One region of the Variovorax sp. PMC12 genome, then DNA from elsewhere that is predicted to be linked to it. Evidence: riboswitches for the same ligand, from Rfam matches in the RefSeq annotation. Region 1 holds a riboswitch; the other holds the start of a gene.
The links. Region 1 has a riboswitch for manganese ahead of C4F17_RS19135 (TMEM165/GDT1 family protein). Riboswitches for the same ligand answer to the same signal wherever they lie in the genome.
Positions count from the first base shown of each region.

Region 2: it holds a riboswitch for manganese, as region 1 does, so the genes downstream of both, mntP (manganese efflux pump MntP) here and C4F17_RS19135 (TMEM165/GDT1 family protein) in region 1, are expected to answer to the same signal.

Region 1 is NZ_CP027773.1:4,131,713-4,137,179, forward strand. Features, by position in the region: gene C4F17_RS19105 (monovalent cation:proton antiporter family protein) at 1-447, opposite strand, end outside; gene C4F17_RS19110 (KpsF/GutQ family sugar-phosphate isomerase) at 538-1,539, shown strand; gene C4F17_RS19115 (KdsC family phosphatase) at 1,539-2,087, shown strand; gene lptC (LPS export ABC transporter periplasmic protein LptC) at 2,084-2,746, shown strand; gene C4F17_RS19125 (SDR family oxidoreductase) at 2,777-3,562, shown strand; gene C4F17_RS19130 (RNA recognition motif domain-containing protein) at 3,646-4,185, opposite strand; yybP-ykoY riboswitch at 4,445-4,623, shown strand; gene C4F17_RS19135 (TMEM165/GDT1 family protein) at 4,642-5,205, shown strand; gene metX (homoserine O-succinyltransferase MetX) at 5,435-5,467, shown strand, end outside.
Region 2 is NZ_CP027773.1:1,006,449-1,011,915, forward strand. Features, by position in the region: gene C4F17_RS04630 (SDR family oxidoreductase) at 1-451, shown strand, start outside; gene C4F17_RS04635 (FMN-dependent NADH-azoreductase) at 486-1,157, opposite strand; gene C4F17_RS04640 (LysR substrate-binding domain-containing protein) at 1,291-2,196, shown strand; yybP-ykoY riboswitch at 2,481-2,651, shown strand; gene mntP (manganese efflux pump MntP) at 2,666-3,235, shown strand; gene C4F17_RS32670 (hypothetical protein) at 3,410-3,613, shown strand; gene C4F17_RS04650 (serine hydrolase domain-containing protein) at 3,629-5,221, opposite strand.

The DNA of each region.
Region 1 (5,467 bases):
TTCGCTCTCGAGCTCCAGCCGCTCGGCCATCAGCTTGACGACGATGGCGGTGCTGCTCATGGTGAGCGCGCCCGACAGCGCCAGCGCGGTCTGCCAGCCGAGCTGCCATGACGGCGGCAGCAGCCGCGCGATCAGCAGCGCGCCGGCCGTGGCGATGGCCATCGTCAGCAGCACCTGCAGCAGGCCGAGCCCGAACACGTGCTTTCGCATCGCGCGCAGCTTGGGCAGGCTGAATTCCAGCCCGATCACGAACATCAGGAACACGACGCCGAATTCGCCCAGGTGCCGGATGCCTTCGGAGTTCTGCGCCAGCGCGAACGCATGCGGGCCGATCAGCACGCCGGCAGACAGGTAGCCCAGCATCGGGGGCAGCTTCAGGGAGCGGCAGGCCACCACGCCGATCACCGCGGCAAGCAGGTACAACAGCGTGAGATCGAACGAAGACATAGGCGCCGATGCTAGAGCAATGTCCGTGCCCCGGGCTTCGCCGGGGCGTGCACGTATATCCCCGGATTGGCCGCCCCGTAAAATCTGCCGATGAGCTCCCGTCCCGTCCCGGCCCCCGTGGTCGACCCCGAAGCGATCCTCTCCCGGGCACGCATCACTTTCGACATCGAAGCCGAAGCCGTCTCCGGCCTGAAGGCCCGCGTCGGGCCGAGCTTCGTCGACGCCGTGCGCAAGATCCTCGAAGTGCGCGGCCGCGTGGTCGTCATGGGCATGGGCAAGAGCGGCCACGTCGGCCGCAAGATCGCCGCCACCCTCGCCTCCACCGGCACGCCCGCGATGTTCGTGCACCCGGCCGAGGCCAGCCACGGCGACCTCGGCATGATCAAGTCGGTCGACTTGGTGCTGGCCATCTCCAACAGCGGCGAAGTCGACGAGCTCACCGTCATCCTGCCGGTCGTCAAGCGCCAGGGCGTGCCCCTGATCGCCATGACCGGCCGCCCCGAGTCCACGCTTGCGCGCCATGCCGACATCGTGATCGACGCCGGCGTCTCCAAGGAAGCCTGCCCGCTCAACCTCGCCCCCACCGCGAGCACCACCGCCCAGATGGCGATGGGCGACGCGCTGGCCGTGGCGCTGCTCGACGCGCGCGGCTTCGGCTCCGAAGACTTCGCGCGCTCGCATCCGGGCGGCGCGCTCGGGCGCAAACTGCTCACCCACGTGAGCGACGTCATGCGCTCCGGCGACGAGGTGCCGCGCGTGCCGCCGTCGGCCACCATCAGCGAGCTGATGCGCGCGATGAGCATCAAGGGCTTCGGCGCCGCCGCGGTGGTCGAGCCCGACGGCCGGGCCTCGGGCATCTTCACCGACGGCGACCTGCGCCGCCTGATCGAAGCCGGCGCCGACCTGCGCAGCCCCAAGGCGGCCGAGGTGATGCACCACAACCCGCGCACCATCCGCGTCGACGCGCTGGCCGTCGAAGCCGCCGAGCTCATGGAGCAATGCGGCATCACCCGGCTGTTCGTGATCGACGGCGCGGGCGTGGTCGTGGGTGCGATCAACACCAACGACCTGATGCGCGCGAAGGTCATCTGATGGCGCTCGAGTTCCAGGCCGAGACCCTGCTCGCCGCGCAGGACGTGCGCATCGTTTTCTTCGACATCGACGGCGTCCTGACCGACGGCGGCGTGTACTTCACCGAGCACGGCGAAACGCTCAAGCGCTTCAGCATCCTCGACGGCTACGGCCTCAAGCTGCTGCGCAAGGCGGGCATCGTGCCCGCGGTGATCACCGGGCGCGATTCCAAGCCGCTGCGCGTGCGGCTCGAGGCGCTGGGCATCGAGCATGTGCGCTACGGCACCGAAGACAAGCTGCCCGCCGCGCAAGCCATGCTCGGCCAGCTGGGCTTCACGTGGGCACAGGCCGCGGCCATCGGCGACGACTGGCCCGACCTGCCGGTGCTCACGCGCGTGGGTTTCGCGGCGGCGCCGGCCAATGCGCATGCCGAGGTGCGCGGCGTTGCCCGCTACGTCACCAAGGCGCGCGGCGGCGAAGGCGCGGCGCGCGAGTTCTGCGACCTGCTTCTCACGGCCTGCGGCCAGTACCGCGCCATGCTCGACGCTGCCCGGGGCCCGAACACATGAACAACGTGAAAAGCGCATGGGGCCTGGTGCGCGGTGTCCTCGACCGCGCCACCATCTACCTGCCGATCATCCTGACGGCGGCCGTCGCGCTCGGCACCTACTGGCTGGTGCGCAATGCGCCCAAGCTGCTCGAGCCCACCGCCAAGGCCGCGCCCACGCATGAACCCGACTACTTCATGCGCGACTTCGTCATCAAGAACTTCCTGCCGAACGGCGACCTGCGCAGCGAGCTGTACGGCGCCGAAGGCCGGCACTACCCCGACACCGACACCATCGAGGTCGACAAGGTGCGCATGCGCTCCATCTCGCCCGAGGGGCTGGTGACGCGCTCCACCGCCAACCGCGGGCTGTCGAATTCGGACGGCAGCGAGCTGCAGCTGTTCGGCAACGCCATCGTCATCCGCGACCCGTCGGTGGGTCCCGACGGCAAGCCCACGCCGCGCCTGGAGTTCCGCGGCGAGTTCCTGCACGCCTTCGTCGACACCGAGCGTGTCACGTCGAACCAGCCGGTCACGCTGATCCGCGACAAGGACCAGTTCACGGGCGACACGCTCGACTACGACAACTTGAGCGGCGTCGCCAACCTCAAGGGCCGGGTGCGCGGCGTGCTGATTCCGTCGGCGGCCGCTGCCGCTCCCGCGCCTGCCAAGAAGCGCTGACAACAAGAAGACCGCGAAAGAAGATCACGCATGACCACCTCGGCCCCGCTCGTCTTCATCACCGGCGCGTCGAGCGGTATCGGCCAGGCCCTGGCCGCGAGCTTCCACGACGCGGGCTACAGGCTGGCGCTGGTGGCCCGGCGCACGGCGGAGATCGAGGCCTGGGCAAAGTCGCGCGGTCTGGGCGCGGACGGCTACCGGGTCTACAAGGCCGACGTGGCGCAGACCGACAGCATCGTGGCCGCCGGCAATGACTGCATCGCGCAGCAGGGGTTGCCCGACGTGGTGATCGCCAACGCGGGCATCAGCATCGGCATCGACACCGCGGAGCGCGCCGACCTCGACGTGCTTTCGCAGACCTTCGCCACCAACAACGTCGGGCTGGCGGCGACCTTCCATCCGTTCGTGCGGGCGATGGTGCAGCGCGGCAGCGGCCGGCTGGTCGGCATCGGCAGCGTTGCATCCATCCGCGGCCTGCCCGGCCACGGGGCCTACTGCGCAAGCAAGGCCGGCGTGGTCGCGTACTGCGAGAGCCTGCGCGGAGAGCTGCACAACAGCGGCGTGAAGGTGGTCACCCTCTGCCCCGGCTATATCGACACGCCGCTGACGCAGGGCAACCGCTACGGCATGCCCTTCCTCATGAAGGCCGAAGACTTTGCCGCCCAGGCGCTGCGTGCCATCGAGTCGGGCACGAGCTACCGCGTCATTCCGTGGCAGATGGGCGTGGTCGCCAAGATCATGCGCATGCTGCCGAATGCCGTGCTCGACCGCGCGGTACAGGGGCGCGGCCGCAAGAAGCGAAGCGGCGAGGCCTGAACCGGCGCGAGGAAAAGCGAGCGGCCAAAGAAAAAGGCTCCGGAAGGAGCCTTTTGTCTTTTCTGTGCGTCGAGGTGCAGGACTCAGTAGCCGCTGTTGCCGCCGCCGTAGCCACCGCCACCACCGCTGCGACCACCGCCGCCACCGCCACGGGGGCCGGCGCCGTAGGGGCTGCGGAAACCGCCGTCGCCACCACCGCCGCCGCCGCCGCCACTGCGGCCACCGCCGCCGTAGCCGCCGCCACCGCCGGAGCGGCCACCGCCGCCACCACCGTAGCCGCCACCACCGCCGCCGCCGTAGCCACCGCCACCACCGCCGCCATAACCACCACCGCCGCCGCCGTAGCCGCCGCCACCGCTACGGGGGGGGCGTGCTTCCATGGGACGTGCTTCGTTGACGACGACGCTGCGGCCGCCCAGGGGCTGGCCGTTCATGCCGTTGATGGCGGCCTGTGCTTCCGCGTCACTGCCCATCTCGACGAAGCCGAAGCCCTTCGAGCGGCCGGTGTCGCGCTCCATCATGACCTTGGCGCTGGTCACTGCGCCGAACTGGCCGAAGGCCTGTTCGAGATCACCGTCGCGCACCGAGTAAGGCAGGTTGCCGACGTACAGTTTGTTGCCCATCAAGGGACTCCTATAAACACATCAAGAAAAGCGATGGAGTCCCGAAAGCATCACTCAAACGAGAGCGTCGAGTCGCGCGAAACTGACCGATCACCGAACTGCCTCCCCACCAAAATGAAGTGGGAGGCTCGTGCATTATGGGTGAAATATCCGAAAAGCAAGCAGGAATTTGCTTCTTGAGGTAGCGCCTGTGAAAACAATCAAAAGCTAGCGCCCGCTTACAAGATCGGGTTAGGCCCTTGGCGCTACAGGTAGAATCTCGCCCGTCATTGGGGAGTAGCCGCCTTCCGATCTGCGAGAGGGGCCCGCGTCAACAGACTTGTCCTGCCCCACAGGACATGGCGCGTGCAGTGAGAAAACACCTGGCGAGACCTTTGACCGTGCAACTTCGGGAATATGGCCGAAGGTGTTGCACGGTCAATTGCGTCCTTCGGCCAAGAAACCCCACGTTCAAAAATGGAAGCTTTTCTCGTTGCAACCGGCGTCGTCGCGCTCGCCGAAATGGGCGACAAGACCCAACTATTGGCCCTGCTGCTCGCAGCCCGTTTCAGGAAACCCTGGCCGATCGTCCTCGGCATCTTCGCCGCCACCATCATCAATCACGCCCTGGCGGGTGCCGTGGGGAACTACATCACGCGCTGGCTCGGACCCGAGGTGCTGCGCTGGATTCTTGGTGGCTCGTTCATCGCGATGGCGGTGTGGATGCTGATTCCCGACAAGCTCGACGAAGACGATGCCCCGGGCGTGTCCAAGTTCGGCGTCTTCGGCACCACCGTGATCGCGTTCTTCCTCGCCGAGATGGGCGACAAGACCCAGATCGCCACCGTCATGCTGGCCGCCCGCTTCACGCAGGACTACTTCTGGGTGGTCGCCGGTACCACGCTGGGCATGATGCTGGCCAACGCGCCGGTGGTGTGGCTGGGCGACAAGATCGTTCGCCGCGTGCCGATCAAGCTCGTGCACGGCATCTCGGCCGCGATCTTCCTGGTGCTGGGCGTGATCATGATCATCGGCTGGTAAGAAAAAAAGAAAAAGGCGGGAGCCCTTCCAGAAACACCGCAGAACCGGCTTCGCCGGGCCGCAGGTGTTGCCCCCGAAGGGGGTTGGCGAAGCGACACGCAGTGCGCGCAGCCTGGGGGATATACTCGCGCTGCGCCGATTTGCTTCAGCTTGCGGGCGCTTTATAAATCCAGCTAAAGACAGGCGCGGCAGACCCGGCTCGTTTTTGGCGAGGCCGGGTTTTTCATTCATGTCGTCGTCACCTCCCTTGGTCGTCACTTCG
Region 2 (5,467 bases), 2.7 Mb from region 1:
CCTGCTCACGCCGCCCAACATGGGCATCTACAACGCCGCCAAGGCGGCCGTCGTGAGCCTCACGGAGACGATGTACCAGGACCTGAACCTCGTCACCGACCAGATCGGCGCGAGCCTGCTGTGCCCGTACTTCGTGCCCACCGGCATCACGAGCAGCGAACGCAACCGCCCCAACGCGCCGAAGGACAGCGAACTCACCAAGAGCCAGCTCATCGGCCAGGCCATGAGCAACAAGGCGGTGAGCAGCGGCAAGATCACGGCGGCCGAAGTGGCGGCCAGGGTTTTCGAGGCCATCAGCGACAACCAGTTCTACGTGTTCAGCCATCCGAAGGCGCTGGGCAACGTGCGCAGCCGCATGGAGAACATCGTGTCGGTGACGAACCCGGCCGACCCGTTCCTCGAACGGCCGGAAATCGGGCAGAAGCTGCGCGAGCAACTGCGCTCGGCCTGATTCTTCACGTCTCTTCAGGCCTCGTCACGCCTCTTCAGGCCGCCGCCTGCAGCTCGCGCACCAGCGTCTCGACGCGGGCGAGCGCGGCGGCGACGGACCGGTCGAGCAGGTCGCCGTGGTCTTCGGCGTGCTCTATACCCACGCTGTGCGTTTCGGTGAGCCCCAGGAGCGCCAGCGGGGCTGTGATGCCGGGCGTCAGCAAGTCCATTCCCGACTGGAACCCGCCGGGCCCGTAGCCGCTGCTGCCGCATGAGGTCAGCAGCACCGTGCGGCGACGGCGTTCGGCCAGCAGCGGCACGTAGGGGTTGTCGCGGCTGCGGTCGAAGTCGAAGGTGGCGCCGATGCGCACGATGTTGTCGATCCACGACTTCAGCGGCGCCGGCATTCCGAAGTTGTACATCGGCACGCCGATCACGAGCAGGTCGGCGCGGCGCACTTCGGCGATCAGCGTGTCGCTCTCCGCGAGTACTGCATGCATCCACGGCTCGCGCTCGGCGGCCGGGGTGTAGCCGGCGGCGATCCATTCGCCGGTGACGTGGCACGGCGGCGTGGCGCCGATGTCGCGGTAGATCACCTCATCGTGTGGCCGTGCCGCGCGCCAGGCCGATACGAAATGCCGGCTGAGCCGGCGCGAGTGCGAGCCGTGCGCATGCGTGCCAGAAAAACCGGGGCGGGCGCTGGCGTCGATGTGGAGCAGGGTGGTCATGGTCGGGTCCTCGTTGTTGCCTGGTGGGATGAAACTGGTTCAGCTGTCGGCTTGACAGGGTTCTCAATCTATCCAAGCATCCGAGGCCCAACAAACGATGATTTCTTTGCGCTGCTGAAAAATAAATTCATCCATGAGCAACCTGCGCCAACTCCCGCCGCTGGCGTCGCTGCGTGCCTTCGAGGCGGCAGCGCGGCATTGCAGCGCCAAGCTCGCAGCCAGCGAGTTGTCGGTCACGCCGACCGCCATCAGCCATCAGGTGCGTCAACTGGAAGACTCCCTCGGCGTCGCGCTCTTCATCCGTCAACCGAGGCAACTGGCGCTCACGCCGCAGGGGCGCGAACTGCAGGCGGTGCTGAGCGAATCGTTCAATGCAATTGCCACTGCAGTGGCACGGCTGCGGGCACCTCCGCAGCGCCAGGCCATCACGCTGTCGGCCACGCCGGCCGTTGCGGCTCGCTGGCTGCTGCCGAGAGTCGGCGCCCTGCGTGCGCTGCATCCGAAGCTGGACCTGCGCATCCACGCATCGCACGAAGCGGTGGCGCTCGACGGCGTTACCGCCGACATCGCCATCCGCTACGGACGCGGCCAGTGGCCGGGCATGGTGGCCGAGAAGCTGTTCGACAACGTGTTTGCGCCAGCGTGCAGCCCTGTGCTCAAGCTGAAGAAGCGGAGCGACCTGGTGCGGCACACGCTGCTGCACTTCGCGCTGCCCGGCAGCAGGAGCCAGCCGGGCACGTGGACGGAATGGCAGCAGGAGGCGCAGGTGGCCGGTCTCGACGTATCTGCGGGGCCGGTGTTCTCGGACGAAACGCACACCGTGTCGGCCGCGCTGCAGGGCCAGGGCGTGGCGCTGATGAGCCTGGCGCTGATCGCGGACGAACTGCGCGCAGGCAACCTGGTGAAGCCCTTCGGCCCGGAACTGCCGGGGCTGCCGTTCCATCTGGTGTGCCCCGAGGCGCGGCGATCGGAGCCCGCCGTGGCGGCGGTATTCGACTGGGTGAAGGGGCTGCAGCCGCTGGATGGAAGCGGGGCATGAGGAAAAGCACAAAACGCGACACATGGCGCGCGCACCTCGGAAGAATGCACACAGCATGGCTGGGCCAGCCAAAGAAAAACCCGCCTGAGCGGGTTGAAGGGTAGCCCTGGAGGAGGGAGGAAAGAGCGGGCTACCGGCGGTGATTGTTTCGGCCGAAACTTATGCGGCGCTTAAAGCGGCATACCCGAGCGAACAAGAGCTCACGGCGTCGCAAGCCGCAAAGCCCTACGCCCGGCGCAGGCGCTGTCGCGGAGCCCTTTCAAGGCAGGCGATTAGAATCGCCGCTCCCTTGGGGAGTAGCCGGCTTCCGGACTTCGGAAGCGTTCACGTCAACATACTCGGTTCGCACCTTGCGACCGTGGCGTGAGCAGCCGAAAGGTTGGCGAGACCAGCGGTGCATGGACGCGGCTTTGGCCGGCGGGTTCGTGCGCCGCGGCGTCTTGAACCGGCCTTGCTTGCTACTTCCAAAATGAACATTGCCTCCACGATCCTTCTTGCATTCGCCATGTCGACGGATGCTTTCGCCGCTGCTGTCGGCAAGGGCGCAGCACTGCGCAAACCCTCCTGGCGCGAAGCCTTGCGCACGGGTCTCATCTTCGGCGTCATCGAGGCGATAACGCCCGTCATCGGCTGGGCTGCCGGCCTGGCCGCCGCCAGTTACGTCGAACGTTGGGACCACTGGATCGCGGTCACGCTGCTCAGCGTGCTGGGCCTGCGAATGATCTGGGAGGGCTGCGGCACGCCCGACGCGGTGGACGACAAGCCCAGCCGCAACTCCTTCTGGACCCTGGCCATCACCGGTTTCGCGACCAGCATCGACGCGATGGCCGTGGGCGTCGGGCTGGCCTTCATCAACGTCAACATCGCCTGGACCGCGCTCGCCATCGGCCTCGCCACGCTGACCATGGTGACGCTTGGCGTGATGGTGGGGCGCGTGCTGGGCGCCGTCGTCGGCAAGCGCGCGGAGATCGTCGGCGGCGTGCTGCTGATCGGGATCGGCTTCTTCATCCTCTATGAGCATCTGAACGGGCTGGCCTGAAGCCGGGCATCGGTTGATACCGATGTAAACACACGACGGAGGTATTGCGTGAAAATGTGAATAAATCACGAATTCCGGCCATTTCGGATCACGTGTCCGAGCTGCTCAGGACAAGCCCCGAGCGAATCCTGAGTACCTTAAGACTACGATCCGGGGAATTAGACAAGGATCTCCATGGAGACGTACCCGACCCTTCGCCAGGCCACAGGCGTTGCCCGCATTCTCAGCAAGCGCTCGTCCTGCACCATCGTCGTCTACCGGCAAGCGGAAGGGAAATTCGTGGCAGCGCATTCGACCGATCGGGTGGAGGGGAGCATCGAAGGCGTGTACCGCGACGGGTATGTGGTTCCAACGCTCCTGAGCAAGCCCGAGCGTTGAAGGGCGCCAGCCTCGCTATCGCTGAGACGCCGATACGCCCTGCATCAGCAGCGACAGGGCTTTCCGCAGGTTGGTTGCCGATGCCGTCTCTCCCTTGTCAAAGCCAAGCCGAACGACAACGAGGTCGTGCGAAGGAATGATGAACACCAGCTGGCCGCCCGCCCCGAGCATGTAATAGGCAGAGGTCGGAACCGGCCAGGCGCCCGTGCCGTTGATCCAGAAGAAGCCGCCATAGATGGGGCGCTTGTCGGCCGCCCACGTCGAGGCGACGGTGCTCACGAACTTGACGAACCCCTCGGGCAGGAGGCGCTCGCCGTTCCATACCCCATCCTGCAGGTACAGATTGCCCAGGCGTGCCCAGTCGCGCGCCGACATGTAGTCGTAGCCCTGTGCCAGGAAGTTTCCGTAGGGGTCGGTCTCCAGTGTCATCGTGCGAATGCCGATCTTGTCGAACAAGGCTCTTTGCGGAAAAGAGAGGTACTGCTCGCCGCGCTTCTCCACTGCAAGTCGGATCAGGTAGTTGGCCAGCACCGGATCGGTGTTGCGATAGCGGCCGATGGTGTTTGGCGGCCATTGCTGGGGGCGGGTGGCTGCGTAGTTGAACGCGTTGATGCGCCCCGTGTAGAAATATTTGTGGTCGGTGTAAGTCCCGTTGGGATCGAAGTCCGGGTCGTCCGGAGCCTTGATGCGCAGTCCGCTCGACATGTGAAGGATGTCGGCGATCCGGATCTCCTGGCGCTTGTCCCCCGCGGACTGCCATTCCGGGATCGGGGCGGGTTGGTCGAGCCGGTATTCGCCCTGCTTGATCAGCATGCCGAGCAGGGTGGCCGTGACGCTCTTTCCCATCGACCACGACTCGAGCGGCGTCGTCGCCGTGATGCCCGGCATGTAGCGTTCGCCGATGATCTGCCCCTTGTGCGTGACCACGAAGCCTGCCGTGTAGGCCTCCGGCAGCTCGAAGGCCGCGTCGAGCGCCTGGTTGATCTTCGTCCTGTCCAGCCCGGCCTCCGGCGCTGCGTCACTCAGTGCGTTGCCCATGGGCCAGGGCTGGGTGCCCGGATCGGGCAGTGTGCTGGTGACGGTCACAGGCGTGAAGTAGACATCGTCCTTGCCGGGTGGCAGCGTGATGCAACCTTGCGAGCCGTAGTAGCGGGCCACCAGCGTCGGGCCATTGGGAATGGCGATGCGCACCTCTTTCTTGTCGCGGTCGACCAACGGCCTGCCGACCTTGCGCCGCTGGTCGTAGGGGCCGGTGAAGTAGCCCACGCTCTCCGCCGCCAGGTTGGGGTCGAGGCCGGTGATGAACACGGCGGAGCACATCGCCTTGGCATACCCGGAGGTGTTGTGCTCCAGCGGATCGCCCGGCGGCGGCACGTAGGGAGTGTCCAGTTCGTAGGCCCGGGCCCGGGCGATGAGCGCTGCGGGTGCCGGCAATTCGGGCGCCGTGCCCGTGGGGTTGCTCGTGCCTGCGGCGGGTGCCGATCCGATGAGCCCGATTCCGCCGCCTCCGCCTCCACCTCCACCACCGCCGCCCCCGCACGAGGTCAGCGCAAGCAGGAAAAAAGCGCCAGTCGCCATGGCGCCGGAGATGCGGGCGGTCCTCTTCATTGGCTCTCCTCACATTTTTGTTATATGAAAGTCTGCCCTAGAGTGGGGCGGATGGCAAATCCATGTTCGGCATTGCCTCGGCTTGCCAAGGAGCCTGGCCCGATGCCTGAATCGCGTCCGGAGAAACCACGGCCCGAAGTCTAAAATCTTCGACGCACGAGAAGTCGGGGAGAAATCGGGATATGGAAGGCCCCGATACTGTCGCCGGAGACTCCCGCTGCACACGCCTCGGCAGCTTGAACAAGA